DNA from 3 places in the Kineococcus gynurae genome. Region 3 is predicted to be linked to each of the others. Evidence: riboswitches for the same ligand, from Rfam matches in the RefSeq annotation. Region 3 holds a riboswitch; each other region holds the start of a gene.
The links. Region 3 has a riboswitch for S-adenosylmethionine ahead of ACFFKU_RS14850 (GNAT family N-acetyltransferase). Riboswitches for the same ligand answer to the same signal wherever they lie in the genome.
Positions count from the first base shown of each region.

Region 1: linked by a shared signal. The riboswitch ahead of ACFFKU_RS08680 (ABC transporter substrate-binding protein) and the one ahead of ACFFKU_RS14850 (GNAT family N-acetyltransferase) in region 3 are both predicted to bind S-adenosylmethionine.
Region 2: linked by a shared signal. The riboswitch ahead of ACFFKU_RS07390 (methylenetetrahydrofolate reductase) and the one ahead of ACFFKU_RS14850 (GNAT family N-acetyltransferase) in region 3 are both predicted to bind S-adenosylmethionine.

Region 1 is NZ_JBHLUI010000008.1:485,308-490,910, reverse strand. It holds gene ACFFKU_RS08685 (Rne/Rng family ribonuclease) at 1-2,081, opposite strand, end outside; SAM riboswitch class I at 2,537-2,633, shown strand; gene ACFFKU_RS08680 (ABC transporter substrate-binding protein) at 2,894-4,258, shown strand; gene ACFFKU_RS08675 (carbohydrate ABC transporter permease) at 4,255-5,226, shown strand; gene ACFFKU_RS08670 (carbohydrate ABC transporter permease) at 5,223-5,603, shown strand, end outside.
Region 2 is NZ_JBHLUI010000008.1:196,453-202,055, forward strand. It holds gene rsmI (16S rRNA (cytidine(1402)-2'-O)-methyltransferase) at 1-330, shown strand, start outside; gene ACFFKU_RS07375 (right-handed parallel beta-helix repeat-containing protein) at 583-1,767, shown strand; gene ACFFKU_RS07380 (monocarboxylic acid transporter) at 1,857-3,530, opposite strand; gene ACFFKU_RS07385 (DUF485 domain-containing protein) at 3,527-3,931, opposite strand; SAM riboswitch class I at 4,099-4,190, shown strand; gene ACFFKU_RS07390 (methylenetetrahydrofolate reductase) at 4,243-5,157, shown strand; gene ACFFKU_RS07395 (5-methyltetrahydropteroyltriglutamate--homocysteine S-methyltransferase) at 5,205-5,603, shown strand, end outside.
Region 3 is NZ_JBHLUI010000010.1:247,015-252,617, reverse strand. It holds gene ACFFKU_RS14875 (demethylmenaquinone methyltransferase) at 1-211, opposite strand, end outside; gene ACFFKU_RS14870 (putative quinol monooxygenase) at 307-633, shown strand; gene menD (2-succinyl-5-enolpyruvyl-6-hydroxy-3-cyclohexene-1-carboxylic-acid synthase) at 705-2,498, opposite strand; gene ACFFKU_RS14860 (PaaI family thioesterase) at 2,688-3,047, shown strand; gene ACFFKU_RS14855 (o-succinylbenzoate synthase) at 3,007-4,032, opposite strand; SAM riboswitch class IV at 4,088-4,201, shown strand; gene ACFFKU_RS14850 (GNAT family N-acetyltransferase) at 4,217-4,747, shown strand; gene ACFFKU_RS14845 (tautomerase family protein) at 4,731-5,120, opposite strand; gene ACFFKU_RS14840 (1,4-dihydroxy-2-naphthoyl-CoA synthase) at 5,211-5,603, shown strand, end outside.

The DNA.
Region 1 (5,603 bases), on a different contig from region 3:
TCCCAGGTGGCCTGCAGCCGTTGCACGTCCGCGGCCAGCTCCTCCTCGGCGACCCCCTCGGCGGCGGTCCGCACGATCACGCCGGCCCCCTCGGGGACGACCTGCTTGAGGATCTTCTTCAGCCGCGCCCGCTCGGTGTCGGGCAGCTTGCGCGAGATCCCCGCCATCGAGCCCCGCGGGACGTAGACGAGGTAGCGGCCGGGCAGGTTGATCTGGCTGGTGAGCCGGGCGCCCTTGTGCCCGACCGGGTCCTTCGTGACCTGCACCAGGACCGGGTCGCCGGACTTCAGCGCGGCCTCGATGCGACGGGGTTGTCCCTCCAGACCGGCGGCGTCCCAGTTGACCTCGCCCGCGTAGAGGACCGCGTTGCGGCCCTTGCCGACGTCGATGAACGCGGCCTCCATGCTGGGCAGGACGTTCTGGACGCGGCCCAGGTAGATGTTGCCGACCATCGTCGTCTGGGCCTTCTTGGCCCCGTAGTGCTCGGCCAGGATGCCGTCCTCGAGGACGCCGATCTGGGTGCGGCCGTCGGACTCGCGCACCACCATGACCCGCTCGACGCTCTCGCGCCGGGCCAGGAACTCGGCCTCGGTCAGGATGGCCCGCTTGCGGCCCTGCTCGCGCCCCTCGCGGCGACGCTGCTTCTTGGCCTCCAGCCGGGTCGAGCCCTTGAGCGCGGTGATCTCGTCCTCTCCGGTCCCGCGCTCGCGCGGCCGACGGGGCTCGCGCACCCGGGTGACGGTGTTCGGCGGGTCGTCGGCGGCGACGTCGTCACCCTCGCCGGATCCCGAACGGCGGCGGCGACGACGCCGACGGCGCGAGGAGCCCGAACCGGAGTCCTCCTCGCCCCCCTGGTCCCCCTGCGAGTCGTCCCCGGTGTCGGCGGCGTCGTCCTCCTCGCCCTGGGCGTCGGAGTCGGCGCGACCGTTCCCACCGGAGCGCTCGGGGCGCGGCCCGTCCTCGTCCTGCTCGCGCTCGTCGTCGGCGTCCTCCCCGCGGCCGTTGCGACCACGGCGGCCGCGGCCACCGCGACGCCGACGGCGGCGCGGCGCACCCTCGTCGTCGTCCTCGGATCCGTCGGCCTCGTCCGCCGCGTCCGACCCGTCGGAATCGTCCGAGTCGTCGTCCTCGGCGTCGTCCTCGCGGGCGTCGACCCGTCCGCCGCGGCGACGGGAGCCGCGAGACCGGCGACGTCCGGCCGGGCGCGCCTCCGGCTCGTCGTCGCTCTCCTCGGCGTCGTCCCGGTCCGCGTCCTCGAGGTCGTCGGCGTCGACGTCCTGGTCGTCCTGGTCGTCCTCGACGTCCTGGTCGTCCTCGTCGTCGGCGTCGTCGCCGTCCTCGAAGATCGAGAACGGCGAGAAGGAACGGGGCGGCCCCGCCGGGGCGGAGGCCCGCCGGCGCGGCCGGTCGGACTCCTCGGACTCGGGAGCCTGGAAGAACAGGGCGGTGGCGCGGGCCGCGGCGGCCGCCGCGCGGTCCTGGTCGGCCACGGGGGCCGACGCGCCCCGGGCGAGTCCGCGGGCCCGCAGCAGGACCGGGTCGTCCATCAGGTCGTCCGTGCCGGAGGTCTCCGACCGCGGGGCGGCGGAGGACGTCGTGGGGGCCGGCGACTCGTCCCGGGCCGCGGCCGGTGCTTCGGCCGGCTCGACGGCGGGGGTCTCGGCCGGGGTCTCGGCGGGGGTCTCCGCCGGGGTCTCCGCCGGGGTCTCGGCCGGGTCTCCCGCAGCGGCCTCGGCCGCGACCGGGGTCGGCGCGACGCTCGCGTCGACCGGGGCGCTGGTGGCCCGACGGCTGCGCCGGGTCCGGGGACGGCCGGCGGCGGCGTCGAAGCTCTCCGCGGCGGGCGGCGCGGACGCCTCGGGCACCGGGGTCGGCGCCGGGGCGTCCGGGGCGGGCCGGTCGTCGGCGGCCGACGCGGCGGGGGGCTGCGCCGAGGTGGGGGCCACGGGGGTTTCCGCCACGGCGGTCGGGGGGCCGGCCGGTCGGCTCGCGGCCCGGCGACGGCGCGGGCGCTGGGCCCCGCCGGTCGTGCTGGTGCTCTCCGGCGCCGAGTCGGCTCCGGTCAGGTCGGACGTGGTCACGGGTCTCTCCCGTCGCCCGCGGCGGCAGTCACACCGGTGCCCACTGCCGCGCGGGCGTGCTCGTAGGGCTCACCGGTCTGCGGTAGCCGCGGACCGGCGGAAGTCCTGGGGTCGTCCGGCTGGGGCTCGCGGTTTCGCGCTGGCCCCCGCCGGTCGCGTCGACGGGCGTCCGGCCTCGGCTCGCCCGGTGCGCCGGCCCGGTCCTTCCACTGGACCGCGGCGCTGCCCGGACGGACCGCGTGCGCGGCGGATCCGTCGACGGATCGGGCGCCCGGTGTGGAGGAACGCTCGATCCCGGCCAGTGTCGCACAGCAGCTTCTCGCGCGACGGAGGAGGCGGGGCGCGGCAGAGGGCAGTGCCGTCGCGGCGGATCATCGGGCACCCCATCCGGTTCCTCGACCCGAACCGGCCGACGTGGTCCGAGCGGCCGTCGCCCTGCGCTACGCTCCCCCTCGACACCATCCCGAGTGGCCGAGAGTCCTGGCTCGACGACGCCACAGCAACCATCGCGTTCGGAACCGCGACAGGTGCTCCCGCCAGGATCGATGGAGGATTCCATGATCCGGATCTGTACCGCGTCCACCCCGCACGGGCCCGCCCGTCCGGGCTGTCGACGGCACCCGCTCACGCACTGACGCCCCTCGCCCCGCGACGCCTCGCGACCCCGGTCCCCGCGGACCGGTTGGACCGGTTGGACCGGTTGGACCGGTTGGACCGGTCCAGCGTCCGAGGCGCCCGCCGGACCCGCTCCGCCTCCCCTGGCACCACCCACCCCTGCGAGCGACCCCGCTCACCGTCTCCGAGGAGAACCCGTGCTCACGCCCCACCGTCCGATCCTCGCCACCCGTCGTCGGGTCCTGTCCTCGGCCCTGGGGCTCGGCTCCCTGGCCGCGCTCGGCTCGTTGAGCGCCTGCGGCGACGGCTCGAACTCGGCCGCCCTGTCCGGCGAGGAGAAGGCGAGCCTGCAGGGCGCGACCCTGAAGCTCATGGTCAACCAGCCCCACCGGCTGGCCTTCACCGACCTGCTCGGCCCCAAGTTCAAGGACGACTTCGGCGGCACGCTCGAGGTCACCGCGATCCCCTACGACCAGCTGACGAGCAAGCAGATCCTCGACGTGCAGGCCGGTGACGGCGAGTTCGACGTCTTCGACTACTTCTACTTCGGCCTGGGCGACCTGGTCGACGCCGGCGCCCTGGTCGACCTCACCGACTGGATCGCCTCCAACTCCGGCGGCACCGACGGCATCGAGCCCGACGACTTCCTCGCCAGCATCTACGACCCGTACACGCTGCTGGACGGCAAGCGCTACGGCCTGCCCTTCGACGGGGACACCCACGTCCTCTACTACAACGCCGAGGTCTTCGACCGCTACGGCGTCCAGCCCCCGACGACCTGGGACGAGTACGACGCGGCCGCGGCCAAGATCACCCAGGACTCCGGCGGCAGCGTCTACGGGGCCATCGTCGAGGCGCAGCAGGTCCCGATGATCCTCGGCTGCTCCTTCATCAACCGCCTCGCCGGGTACGGCGGGACGCTGCTCGACGAGTCCGGCAAGGTCGCCTTCGCGGGTGCGGAGGGCCTCGCGGCGCTGCAGCACCTCATCGACGTGCAGCCGGCCGCGCTGCCGACACCCCTGCAGACCGGCTTCGACCAGGCCAACTCCGCGTTCCTCTCCGGCCAGGGCGCCATGCTCGACACGTGGACCGACCTCGGCCTCAAGGCCCAGGACCCGTCCAGCTCGAAGATCGTGGACAAGTGGGGTGTCGTCACCCTCCCGACCGGCGGGTCCAACACCACCCCCCGGACCGCCCTGAACGCGGGCTTCGGCCTCGGCGTCTCGGCGGGGTCGAGCCAGCAGGGCGTCGCCGCGGCCTTCGTGAAGTGGGCCACCGACAAGGAGCACAACTTCCTGCTGTCCTCGACCGCGGGCTCCGGCATCGACCCGGCCCGCACGAGCGTCCTGGAGAGCGCCGAGTACGCGACCGCCGCGGGCAAGGCCGTGGACGTCATCCGCGAGGGGCTGCTCGGCTCCCCGCTGGCCTGGCCGCGCGAGGCCGGGGCACCCAAGCTCCTGCAGGACCTGGTGGACCAGCTGGCCCTGGCCATGCAGGGCGACAAGGACGCGCAGACCGCGCTCGACGACGCCGCCGAGACCTGGGAGAACGAGCTCGGATGAGCGCCCCCACGGACGTCGGCACCCCCACGGCCACGGTGACCATCCCCGAGCAGGCCCGGCGCGCGCGGACGGCGCGCCGGGCCGTGCCCGGTCGGCACCGGCCCGGGCACGTCTCGACGTGGCTGGCCGCCCCGAGCCTCGCCGGCCTGGCGGTCATGCTGCTCTACCCCACGCTCTTCGTGGTGGCCCTGGCGCTGACGAAGTCGACCCTGGCCCACCCCCTCGTCCGCTGGACGGGGACGGAGAACGTCGTCGAGGCGTGGGAGTCGCTGGCGTTCGCGGGCTCGCTCGTCCGCTCGACCGTCTTCGCGGTGGGCGCGGCGCTCGCCACCACCGCGCTCGGCACCGCGCTGGCCCTCCTGCTGCACGCGCGGGGGACCCGGTTCGGCGTGGTCGGAACCATCCTGCTGCTGCCGCTGGTGACCCCGCCGGTGATGGTCGGGGTCGCCTGGAAACTCATGCTCGCCCCGGTCGGCGGCGCCTTCGGCGGGGTGTTCTCGGCCCTCGGGTTCCCCGGGGCCAACCCTCTCGGCGACGGCGTGGGGGCGTTCTCCTCGCTGCTGGTCATGCACGTCTGGCAGTGGACGCCGTTGGTGACGCTGCTGGTGTTCGCCGCCCTCCTCGGGGTGGACCACGAACTGCGGGAGGCGGCGGCCCTCGACGGGGCCGGCGCCGTCCGCACGTTCACCCACGTCGTGTGGCCGGTCGTGCTGCCCAACGTGCTCTCCGTCCTGCTGCTCGAACTCGTCATCGGGCTGAAGGTCTTCGACCTCGTGGTCGTCGTGACGCAGGGCGGGCCGGGAGTGTCGACCATCCTGACCGGGTTCGAGATCTTCCGGACGGGTCTGCGCGGTTCCTACGAGATCGGGACCGCGGCGGCCATGACGTTGGTCTTCGGGCTGCTGGTCGGGGTGCTGACCACCGTCGTGTCGCTGCTGCGCGCCCGCGCCGTCAAGGCGGAGCAGTGAACGCCGGCGTGCTGCAGCGCAGCACGGTCCGCGTCGTCCTGGCCCTGGTCGCGTTCCTGGCCCTGGTCCCGGTGCTGTTCCTGGTGTCGCTCTCGCTGCGCAGCGTCGACGACATCGCCAACGGTGGCTGGCTGCCCTCCACCGTGCGCTGGGACAACTTCCCGGCCGCCTTCGGCACCGTCCCCCTGACGACGATGCTGGCGAACTCCTGGGTGGTCGCGATCGGCGCCACGCTGCTGACCTCGCTGGTCGCGGTCCCCGCGGCCTACGTCACCGCGCGGGCCGGCCGGCGCGGCGAACGGCTGCAGACCCTGCTGCTGGCCAGCTACTGCGCCCCGCCGGTCGTGGCCGTCCTGCCGCTGTACTACCTGCTCAAG
Region 2 (5,603 bases), on a different contig from region 3:
GCGACCCTGGCCGCGATGGCCGAGGCGTTCGGCGCCGACCGTCCCGCCGCGCTCTGCCGGGAGCTCACCAAGACCTACGAGGAGGTCGTCCGCGAACCGTTGGGGGCGCTCGCGGAGCGCGTGCGCGGGCAGGAGGTGCGCGGGGAGGTGTGCCTCGTCGTCGGCGGAGCGCCCGAGGCCCCCGTCCCGGCGGTCGCCGACCTGGTGGCCCGGGTGCAGGAGCTCGCCGCCGCCGGGACCCGGCTCAAGGACGCCACCGCCGAGGTGGCCGCGGCCACCGGGGTGTCGCGCCGCGAGCTCTACGAGGCGGTCCTCGCCGCCCGGCGCTGAGCGGCCCCCAACCGGGGGAACGGGACCGGGGGAACGGCACCGGGGGAACGGCACCGGGGGACCCTGCGCTCGTTGACCGGGACCAGGGTCCCCCCGTGACGTTCCCGGTCCGGCTGCGGGGGAGGGGCTCGCGGTCCGTAGTCCGGCCTCACCCGTTCGCCAGTACCCGCGGGGCGCAGACAGTAGCCGGGTGGTCCGCACCGATGCAGGTAGGGAGACAGACCCGTTCCGTTCCCGACCTGGAGGTTCCCGATGCGCGCGTCGACGGTCCCCCCCACCGCCATCCGCCCCGCCCGTGTCCCGGCGGTCCCCGCGTTCGCCGCCGTCGTGGCCGCGCTCGCCGCTCTCCTGGTCTCGGTCCTGGTCGCGGTCCCCGCCCAGGCCGCCATCAGTCCCTGGATGTCCTGGAACGGCGTCACGGTCAACAAGGCCAGCATCCCCGCCGACGGCGAGGACATCACCACGATCACCTCCGTCGCGTTCGACCGCGGCACCTACCTGGTGAGCGACGTCGTCCGCGGGCAGATCGGCACCATCACCACCGGGAACGACGCGACCTACCGCGGGACCGGCGAGGTCGACCTGCGCGGCCTGTCCGGCTCGATCACGTTGACCGCCAGGCTGTACCGCGGCAAGTACCTCGTGCAGACGGTCTACAAGTCCTTCAAGGTCGTCCCGTTGGACACCGGCATCCCGGCCGGGTTCCCGACCCTGAACACCACCGGCGTCCCGGTCGGCACCACCCTCACCCCCAGCGGCGACCTGGTCGTCTCCACCCCGGGGACGGTCGTGCAGAACCTCGACATCACCGGCTGCGTCACCGTCACGGCGGCCGACGTGACCATCCGCAAGTCCCGGATCCGCTGCGCCGGAGCCCCTCTCGCCGTCACCCTGCGCGACGCGCCCCGGTTCGTCCTCGAGGACTCCGAGATCGACGGCCGGGCCAGCACCACCATCGCGATCGGCTGGTCGGACTACACCCTGCGCCGCGTGAACGTCCACGGCACCTTCGACGGGCCCCGGCTGGGCAACGACGTGCTGATCGAGGACAGCTACGTCCACAGCCTCGTGCGGGACGACTCCGTCCACACCGACGCGGCCCAGTCCACCTCCGGGGTCGGCATCGTGCTGCGGCGCAACACCTTCATGCCCGACCCGGCCGACGGCCTGGTCAACGCGAACTCGGCCCTGCAGTTCGGCACCGAGACCGGCCAGCAGCTGCTGGACAAGGTCGTCATCGAGGGGAACTACTTCGACGGCGGCATGTACACCGTCAACATCAAGTGCAGCGCGAACCTGGGTTCGGTGACCTTCACCGGCAACAAGTTCGGCCACACGGCCAAGTACGGCCCGGCCCTGGCGCCGCGTTCGGTGAGCTTCGCGACGAACACCTTCGCCGACACCGCGACCGCGATCCCCGTCTCGCGCTGCAACTGAGCGCAACCGCCGCCGGACGCGGGAGGGCCGGGTGACCCGTGCGGGTCACCCGGCCCTCCGTCGCGTCCGGCCGTCGGGGCCGGCCCGATTCAGTGCTCGACGGCCTTCTCGGCCCCGGCCCCGGTCAGGCTGCGGACCTCCATCTCGGCGGCCCGCTTCTCGTTGCCGGTCTCCTTGGACGTCACCGATCCCAACCACCCCAGCAGGAAGGCCAGCGGGATCGAGACCAGCCCCGGGTTCTCCAGCGGGAACCAGGAGAAGTCCACCGAGGGGTCGGTGATCATCGACAGGCTCGCCCCCGTCGCCGGGTCGACCTTGCCGGAGACGACGGGGGAGAACGCGATCAGGGTGATGCAGGAGATCAACCCGCCGTAGATGCTCCACAGGGCGCCGCGGGTGGTGAACCGGCGCCAGAACAGCGAGTAGAGGATCGTCGGCAGGTTCGCGCTCGCCGCCACCGCGAACGCCAGGGCGACGAGGAAGGCCACGTTCTGCCCGTTGGCCAGCATCCCCCCGACGATGGCGACGGCCCCGATCACCACGATCGTGATGCGCGCGATCCGCACCTCGGCGTTGGCCGAGACCTCACCCTTCTTGATGACGCTGGCGTAGATGTCGTGGGCGAAGGAGGCGCTGGCCGTGATGGCCAGCCCCGCGACCACGGCGAGGATGGTCGCGAACGCGACGGCGGCGATGATGCCCAGCAGGACCGGCCCGCCGAGCTGGTAGGCGAGCAGCGGGGCCGCGGAGTTCACCCGGCCCGGTGCGCCCCGGATCGCGTCCGGACCCACGATCGCGCCGGCGCCGTAGCCGATGACGAGCGTGAACAGGTAGAAGATCCCGATGATCCAGATCGCCCAGACCACGCTGCGGCGGGCCTCGCGCGAGCTCGGCACGGTGTAGAACCGCATGAGCACGTGCGGCAGCCCCGCCGTCCCCAGGACCAGGGCCAGCGCCAGGGACAGGAAGTTCAGCTTCGAGATCTCGGTGGCCCCGTACTGCCCGCCCGGTTCCACCAGCGCCTCGCCGGCCGAACCCGGGGCGGCGACGGCGGCGCCGATCAGGTCGGAGAGGTTGAACCCGTACTGGGCCAGCACCCAGACGGTCATCACGCCGGCCCCGGTCACCAGCATGACCGCCTTGATGATCTGCACCCAGGTGGTGCCCTTCATCCCGCCGATCAGCACGTAGACGACCATGAGCGCGCCCACGATCGCGATCACCAGGTTCTGCCCGGCCCGCCCGTCGATGCCCAGCAGCAGGGCGACCAGGCCGCCCGCGCCGGCCATCTGGGCCAGCAGGTAGAAGAAGGACACGGTGAGCGTCGAGATCGCCGCGGCCATCCGGACCGGCCGTTCCTTGAGCCGGAAGCTCAGGACGTCGGCCATCGTGAACCGCCCGGTGTTGCGCAGCAGTTCCGCGACCAGGAGCAGGGCCACCAACCAGGCGACCAGGAACCCGATCGAGTAGAGGAAGCCGTCGTAGCCGTAGATCGCGATGGCCCCGGCGATGCCGAGGAAACTCGCGGCCGAGAGGTAGTCCCCGGCGATGGCGATGCCGTTCTGCCGGCCGCTGAACGCGCGTCCCCCGGCGTAGAAGTCGGCCGCGCTGCGGTTGTTGCGGCTGGCCCGCAGCACCACGGTCAGGGTGATGGCGACGAACGCGCCGAAGATGGCGATGTTGACGACCGGTTCCCCGACGTCGCCGCCGGCGGGGACGGTCGCGGTGGCCAGGGCGCTGGTCACGAGGCTGCTGCTGGTCACGGGGTCCCCTCGATGCGGTGGCGCAGCTCGTCGGCGGCGGGGTCGAAGCGCTTGTTGGCCCAGCGCACGTAGATCGTCGTGATGATGAACGTCGAGGCGAACTGGCCGAAGCCGAACAGCAGCCCGACGGTGATGTTGCTGCCGCCGAGGCGGATCCCCATGAAGTCGTGGGCGTAGTCGGCCAGCAGGACGTAGGCCGCGTACCAGGCCAGGAACAACGCCGAGAGCGGGAAGACGACCCGCCGGAAGCGACGGCGCAGGGCGGCGAACTCGGGGGAGGCCTGGACCTCCTCGTAGCTGCGGGCCCCCTCGAGCGCCCCGGACGGGGACGCGGGGGCGGGTTCGGGCCCGGGGCCCGTGCCGGGGGGCGGATCGCCGGTGCCGGACCAGGAACTGCTCACGTGACCTCCTCGTCGGGTGCGACCCGGGTGAACCTGGGTCGTAGCTGTGAGGGTTGTGAGGATAGTCGGGCGGGCGCCGAGCGCCCGGGCGACGGGCCGGTCGGTCGGGTTCCTTCGCGGGGCGCGATCACGGTTGTCGGATGCCCGGGACGGCGGCTAGGGTCGGCGCACCATCCAGAGCGGCCGAGAGTCCTGGCTCGACGACGCCGCAGCAACCCCCCGAGCCCGGGCGAGGGTGCTAACGCCAGGCCGATGGAGTTCACGATGCGTGCTGCACCCCGTCCTTCCCGGAACCCTTCGGGGGCCGCGCGATGACGCTGGCCGCCCGGGTCGGCGGGCCGCGCCCGACCATCAGTTTCGAACTCTTCCCGCCCCGGTCGCAGGCCGCGGCCGAGGCGTTGGGCCGCACGGTCTCCGAGCTCGCCGCCACGTCCCCGGACTTCTTCTCGGTGACCTGCCGGGCGGGGGGTGCGACCCGGGCCGCGGCGGCGGGGTTGCTCCGCCACGTCCGGCGCAGCACCCCCGTCACGGCGATGGCCCACCTCACCTGCGTCGGCTCCAGCCGCGCGCAGGTCGTGGCGGCCGGGGCGGAGATCCTCGAGAGCGGGATCCGGGACGTCCTCGTCCTGCGCGGCGACCCGGCGGGTGCGCCCCTCGGCGAGCCGTCCGACCCGGTGCTGCGCGGCTGCGACCTCGTCGAGGTCCTGCAGGTGGTCGAGCGGCGGCGGCTGGCGCTGCGCGGGGGTTCGCGACCGGTGGACGAGGGACCGCTCAGCATCGCCGTCCCGGCCTTCCCCTCCTCGCGCCGCCCGGGAGACCTGGCCGCGTTGCGGGCCAAGCAGGAGGCGGGGGCCCGGTTCGCCGTCGCCCAGGTCGGTTACCGGGCCGAGGAGTGGACGGCCTTCGTGGACCGGGCCCGGCTGGCCGGCGTCACCATCCCCGTGCTGCCCGGCATCACCGCCGTGGACGACCCGGCGCGGTTGCTGCGCCTGCAGCAGCTCACCGGGGTCCCCGCCCCCGCGGGGCTGCTGGCCCGGCTGGGGGACGACCCCTCCCCGGCGCGACGGCGCCGCCTGGCCGTGCGGGTGGCCGCCGAGCTCGCCCGCGAGCTGCTCGACGCCGGGGCCCCGGGGCTGCACGTCTACCCCTCGAACTCCTCGGCCACGGCCGTCGCCCTGGTCGAACGGATCCGTTCCGGTTCCGCCCGCCTGGCCGGCGTCCGGTGAGGGGCGGGCCCGTCCCGGGTCCCGCCGCCCGCCCGTGGCGAGCCACCGTGCTCGGCTACCCGAGCATCGGGGCCCGCCGCGAGACCACGGCCGCGCTGGCCGCGCTGCGCGCTGGGCGGGCCGACGTCGCCGCGACCGAGGCCGCGCTCGCCGCGGTGCGCGCCCGGGCCCGGCGCCGGATGAACGCCCGGGGGCTGCCCGCCCACGACTCCTCGATCCCGCAGGCGTTCTCCAGCCACGACCCCGTGCTGGACGCCGTGGTCGCGTTCGGTGCCGTCCCCGCCCGCTGCGCCGACGTGCTCGCCTCGGACGGGTCGGTCGACCTGGTCGGCCTCGACGTCCTCGCCCGCGGTCGCGGGGTCAGGACCCCGCTGCGGACGGTCCCGGGGGCCGGCCGGGGCCGGCGTCACGTCGTGCCCGAGATCACCCCGGCGACCCGGTTCCGC
Region 3 (5,603 bases):
CGGCGAAGGGCTCGCTGGAGGTCCCGGTCCCGGCGGCGAGGTCGAGGACGGTCTCGCCGGGCCGGGCGTCGACGGCGCGGACGACGGCCCGGCGCCACCAGCGCGCCTGCCCGGCGGAGAGCACGTCGTTGGTCACGTCGTAGCGCTCGGCGACGCCGTCGAACATGGCCGAGACGTCGTCGGGGCGCTTGCCGAGGTCGGCCAGGCGCAGGTCCTCACGGCTCGGGCGGGGGTTCACGGGCCCATCCTCTCAAGGAGTGGGAGGCCCGGTGGCCCGCAGGGCGGGCTGGACCTAGCGTTCCGGACGTGATCCTCATCAATGTGAAGTGGCACGTGAAGCCCGAGCACGCCGACAACTGGCCGCAGATCGTCAAGGAGTTCACCGACGGCTGCCGCGCCGAGGAGGGCAACCTGTTCTTCGAGTGGTCGCGCGGCGCCGACGACCCCAACACCTGGTACCTGGTCGAGGGGTTCCGCGACGCCGAGGCCGGCGCGGCCCACGTGCAGACCCAGCACTTCAAGGACGCCATCGCGTCCTTCCCGCCCTACGTCTCGCGCACCCCGGAGATCATCTACATCGACGCCGAGGAGGCGACCGGCTGGGGCCCGATGGCCGAGGTCCAGCCCGCCTGACCCGTCCGGCACCGGACCACCGATCCGCGAGAGCCGCGGGACGCCTCGCGCGTCCCGCGGCTCTCGTCGTCTCAGGACCGGGACGCCCCGGTGTCCCCGGCCGCCGCGTCCTCGGCGGCGACCGCGGCGCGGACCTCCCGGGCCAGCGCCTCGACGTGCCCGGCCACGGCCCGCCGGTCCAGCGGGACCTCGAGGACGCGGATGCCCCGGGGGCGGGCCGCGAGCCGTTCGCGTAGCTCCTCGCGGGACGTGACGCAGGAGTGCGGAACCCCGAAGGCGGCGCACAACGCCCCGACGTCGGCCCCGTGCGGGGTGGCCACGACCCGCTCGAACACCTCGCGGGGGACGGCGGTGGCGTGCTCCAGCGTCTCGAAGATGCCGCCGCCGTCGTCGTTGACCAGCACGATGGTCACGTCGGGGCGTTCCTCGACCGGACCGATCAGCAGGGCGTTGGCGTCGTGCAGGAAGGCGAGGTCGCCGACCAGGATCCGGACGGGGCCGCGGCGGGCCAGGGCCACGCCGAACCCGCTGGCCAGGGTCCCGTCGATGCCGGCCAGGCCGCGGTTGGCGACGACGGCGACGTCGGCCGACGGGGAGCCGGCGAGGTCGACGTCGCGGACCGCGTTGCTGGCGGCGACCATCAGCGCGGCCCCGTCGGCCGCGCAGGCCTGGACCACGGCGCGGGCCACGGCCGCCCCGGACAGTGCGCCGGGGCCGTCGAGCAGCCCCGCGAGCGCCGCCTCGGTGCGCTCGGCCGCCTGCTTCCAGCGGCGGGCCCAGCGGCGCTCGGCGGGCAGGGCGGGCGCGTCGACCGTGGCGGCGGGCAGGACGGCGGAGGCCCGGAACCCGGCGTCGGACCAGGCTCCCCCGCCGCTGACGACGACGACCTCGACGTCGTCGCGGGCCAGCAGCCGTGACACCGGCCGCGACAGGGTCGGGTGTCCGAAGAGGACCACCCGGTCGACGGCCTTGCCGAGCGGGCCCTCGCTGTCGTCGGACTCCAGCAGCACGCGGTAGGCGCCGACGGTGTTCTCCCCGCCGCGGGCCCCCGAGGAGGGTTCGGCCAGCAGCGGCCACCCGGCCTGCTCGGCCAGCGCCCGCGCCGCGGCCCCCACGGCCGGGTCGGGGCAGTCGCCGGCCAGCACGAGGGTCCGCGGACCCCGGGGCAGGACGACGGGGGTCGCCGGGGCCGCGGGGGCGACCCGGGTGAGCCCGGCCGGGTCGCGCCCGGCCAGGCGCGGGTGCGCCGAGAGCTCCTCGATCTCCGGGTCCGGCTCCAGCGAGCGCAGGGTCGAGCCCGGCGTCAGCGGGTCGGCGAAGGCGACGTCGAGGTGGACCGGGCCGGGGGCCCGACCCGTCCGACCGCGGGCCGCCGCCACGGCCCGGGAGACGCTGGAGCGCCAGCTCGGGGCCTGCCGGTCGGGGTCCACGGGGGCGGGCACGTCGGCCGAGAACCGCACCGAGGGCAGGAACAGACGGGCCTGGGCGTCGGCCGTCTGGCTGGCCCCGGACCCGCGCAGCTCGTGCGGACGGTCGGCGGTCAGGACGATGAGCGGCACCCCGGCGTGGTGGGCCTCCAGCACCGCGGGGTGCAGGTTGGCGGCGGCGGTCCCGCTGGTGGTGACGACGGCGGCGAGCTCGGCGCGGGCGGGCGAGCCGGCCCCGCGGGCCAGGCCCAGGGCGAGGAACCCGGCGCTGCGCTCGTCGACCCGCACGTGCAGCTGCAGCCGTCCGGCCTCGGCGGCGGCCGCCGCGGCGTAGGCGAGCGGGGCGCTGCGCGAGCCGGGGGCGAGGACGAGGTGGCGCAGACCCAGTCGGACGAGGGCGTCGACGAGGACCGCCGCCAGCGCGGTCGAGGGATTCACCCTCCGATGGTCTCTCGCTTCCGAAGATCCGCGCGCCACGGGGCACCCACCCGGACCCGTCCCGCGGGGGCCGTGTGCCAGGCTCCCGCCATGACCGACACCGTCGAGCCCGGGGCGGACCTGGGGCACCTGAACGAGGTCTTCGCCGCGGCCGCCCCCGCCGGGCTGGGCCCGACCCTGCTGCAGCGCATGGGGATCGAGATCCTGGAGGCCACGCCCGAGCGGCTGGTCGCGACCATGCCGGTCGAGGGCAACCAGCAGATCGCCGGCCTGCTGCACGGGGGCGCGAGCTGCGTGCTGGCCGAGACCCTGGGCTCGATCGGGGCGACCCTGCACGGGTGGCCGCACTCCCTGGCCGTGGGCCTGGACATCAACGCGACCCACCACCGCTCGGCGACGTCGGGCGTCGTGACCGGCACGGCCACGGCCATCACCCTGGGCCGCACGATCGCCAGCCACGAGGTCGTCGTCACCGACGAGGACGGTCGACGGCTCTGCACGGCCCGGATCACGAACCTGCTGCGACCCCGTCCGGGTCGTCCGGGCTGAGCACGGCGTGGGCGGCCCGCAGCCGCTCGCGCCACCACCCCTGCCGCTCCTGCGGGGCGCGGTGGCGTTCGACGAGGTCGGCGTCGGCCACGGCCGGACCCACCGGGAGGCGACCGTCGACCGGGACGAGCGGGTCGTGGCGGACGTCGCCGGCCAGCAGCGCGACGGTTCCGAGGCCGCAGGCGTGGGGCAGCTCGGGCAGGGCCGCGGCCAGGGCCAGGCCGGCGGCGATGCCGACCGAGGTGTCCAGGGCCGAGGAGACGACCACCGGCAGCCCGCAGGCCGCGGCGACGGCGAGCGCCGGCCGGACCCCGGCCAACGGGGCTACCTTGAGGACGACGAGGTCGGCGGCCTCCAGCCCGACGACCCGCAGCGGGTCCTCGGCCTTGCGGATGCTCTCGTCGGCGGCCAGCGGGACGACCGCGCCGCTGCGGTGCATCCGGCGGCGCAGCTCGGCCAGCTCCTCCAGGCTCGCGCAGGGTTGCTCGGCGTACTCCAACCCGCTCTCGCCCAACGCGTCGAGGGCGCGTTCGGCCTCGTCGACGGTCCAGCCGCCGTTGGCGTCGACCCGGATCCGCGCGTCGGCCCAGGCGCAGCGACGCACGGCCCGGACCCGGTCGACGTCGTCGGCGAGGGTCTGACCCCGTTCGGCGACCTTGACCTTGACCGTCCGGCAGTCGCCGAACCCGGCGAGGACGGCGGGGACGTCGGCGCCGGGCACGGCGGGCACGGTCGCGTTGACCTCGACGGACGCGCGCCGGGGGGCGGGGAACCCCGTCCAGGCGGCCTCGATCGCCGCGGCGAGCCAGCGGGAGCTCTCCTGCGCGTCGTACTCGAGGAAGGGGGCGAACTCGCCCCAGCCGGCCGGGCCCCGCAGCAGCAGCGCCTCCCGGGTGGTGATGCCCCGGAATCGGCGGTGCAGGGGAAGGGTCACGACGACCGCGGCGTCGAGGAGCTCGGCGAGGTCGGGGGTGGTGGGGCTCACCCGGGCATCCTGACGCCGGTTCGGCCCATCGTGCGCGTCCGTTAGGCTGCCGACAGGTCAAGAGGTCCGCTGCGGTGTCCCAGCCGGCGGCCGGCAACCCCTCACGCGACGGGGTGCTCCTGGGACAAGACCTGGCCGGTGCGGAGGGCGTACCCGGCAAGCGCGGTACCGACGGGAGCACGTGGTGAGCCTCCTCAGCGACGTCCGGACCCTCGTGCGTCCGGCCCGACCCGACGAGTTCGACGCGGTCGGGCACCTGGCGCTGCGCGCCTACGCCCACGACTACGCCCTCGCCGGGCCGTACGCGGCCTCGGTGGCCGACGCCGCCGGCCGCGCCGCCGAGCACGAGCTGGTGGTGGCGGTGGACGCCCTCGAGGGGACCCTGCTCGGGACGGTCACCCTGCCGCGCCCGGGCCGCAACTGCTCGGCCGTGTCCCGGCCCGGCGAGATGGACCTGCGGCTGCTGGCCACCGACCCCGCCGCCCGCGGGCGCGGGGTGGCGACGTCGCTGGTCGAGCACGCCCTCGCCGTCGGGCGGCAGCGCGGCCTGGACCGGCTGGTGCTGGCCTCCCAGGCGCGGATGGTCGCCGCGCACCGGCTCTACGAGCGGCTGGGGTTCGCCCGGCTGGCCGAGCGCGAGGTGCACGTGCTGGCCGACGGCCGGGTCCACGTCTACGGGCGGGACCTGGGCGCGGGGGTCAGAGTTCCCCGGTGAGGAACTGCGCCCGGCCGTGCCCGAAGGACCAGTCGTCGTCACCGCTCTCGACGACCGAGACCACGACGTCGGAGGTCTTGATGCCGCAGTCGCGGGCGAGGTTCTCGACGAGCAGGGCGTAGAAGCGCTCCTTGGCCGCCCGACCGCGGGGGCGGCTGGTGACCTGCAGCAGCACGACGTCGTCGGTGCGCTCGATCCCGAGGCCGGTGTCGTGCAGGACGAGCTCGCCCGGGGCGTGCTGGTGGACGACCTGGTAGCGGTCGGAGTCCGGGACGGCGAAGGCCTCGACCATCGCGGTGTGGGCGGCGTCGAGCAGGGTGCGGAGCTGGTCGGGCGTACGGCCGACGACGAGGTCGAAACGGAGCAGCGGCATGGATGAACCTCCTTGTTTGTCCTTACATACTGACATGGCCGGGGTCGTGGGCGCCAGCCCTCCGGAGGATGCGGCGGATACCGTGCCCGGGTGAGCGAGCGTGCCGTCAGCGACCTGTTCGACCCCGAGGCCTGGGAGGAGGTCGCCGGTTTCGGCGACCTGGAGGACATCACCTACCACCGCTGCCGGCGGCCGGGCCCGGAACGAGGGACGGTGCGGATCGCCTTCGACCGCCCGGAGGTGCGCAACGCGTTCCGCCCTCGCACGGTCGACGAACTGGCCCGGACCCTGGACCACGCCCGCCGCACCCCGGACGTCGGCTGTGTCCTGCTGACCGGGAACGGCCCCAGCCCGCGCGACGGGGGGTGGGCGTTCTGCTCCGGCGGGGACCAGCGCATCCGCGGCCGCTCGGGCTACCAGTACGCCGAGGGCGAGACCGCCGACACGGTCGACGCCGCCCGGGTCAAGGCCGAGGGCGGACGG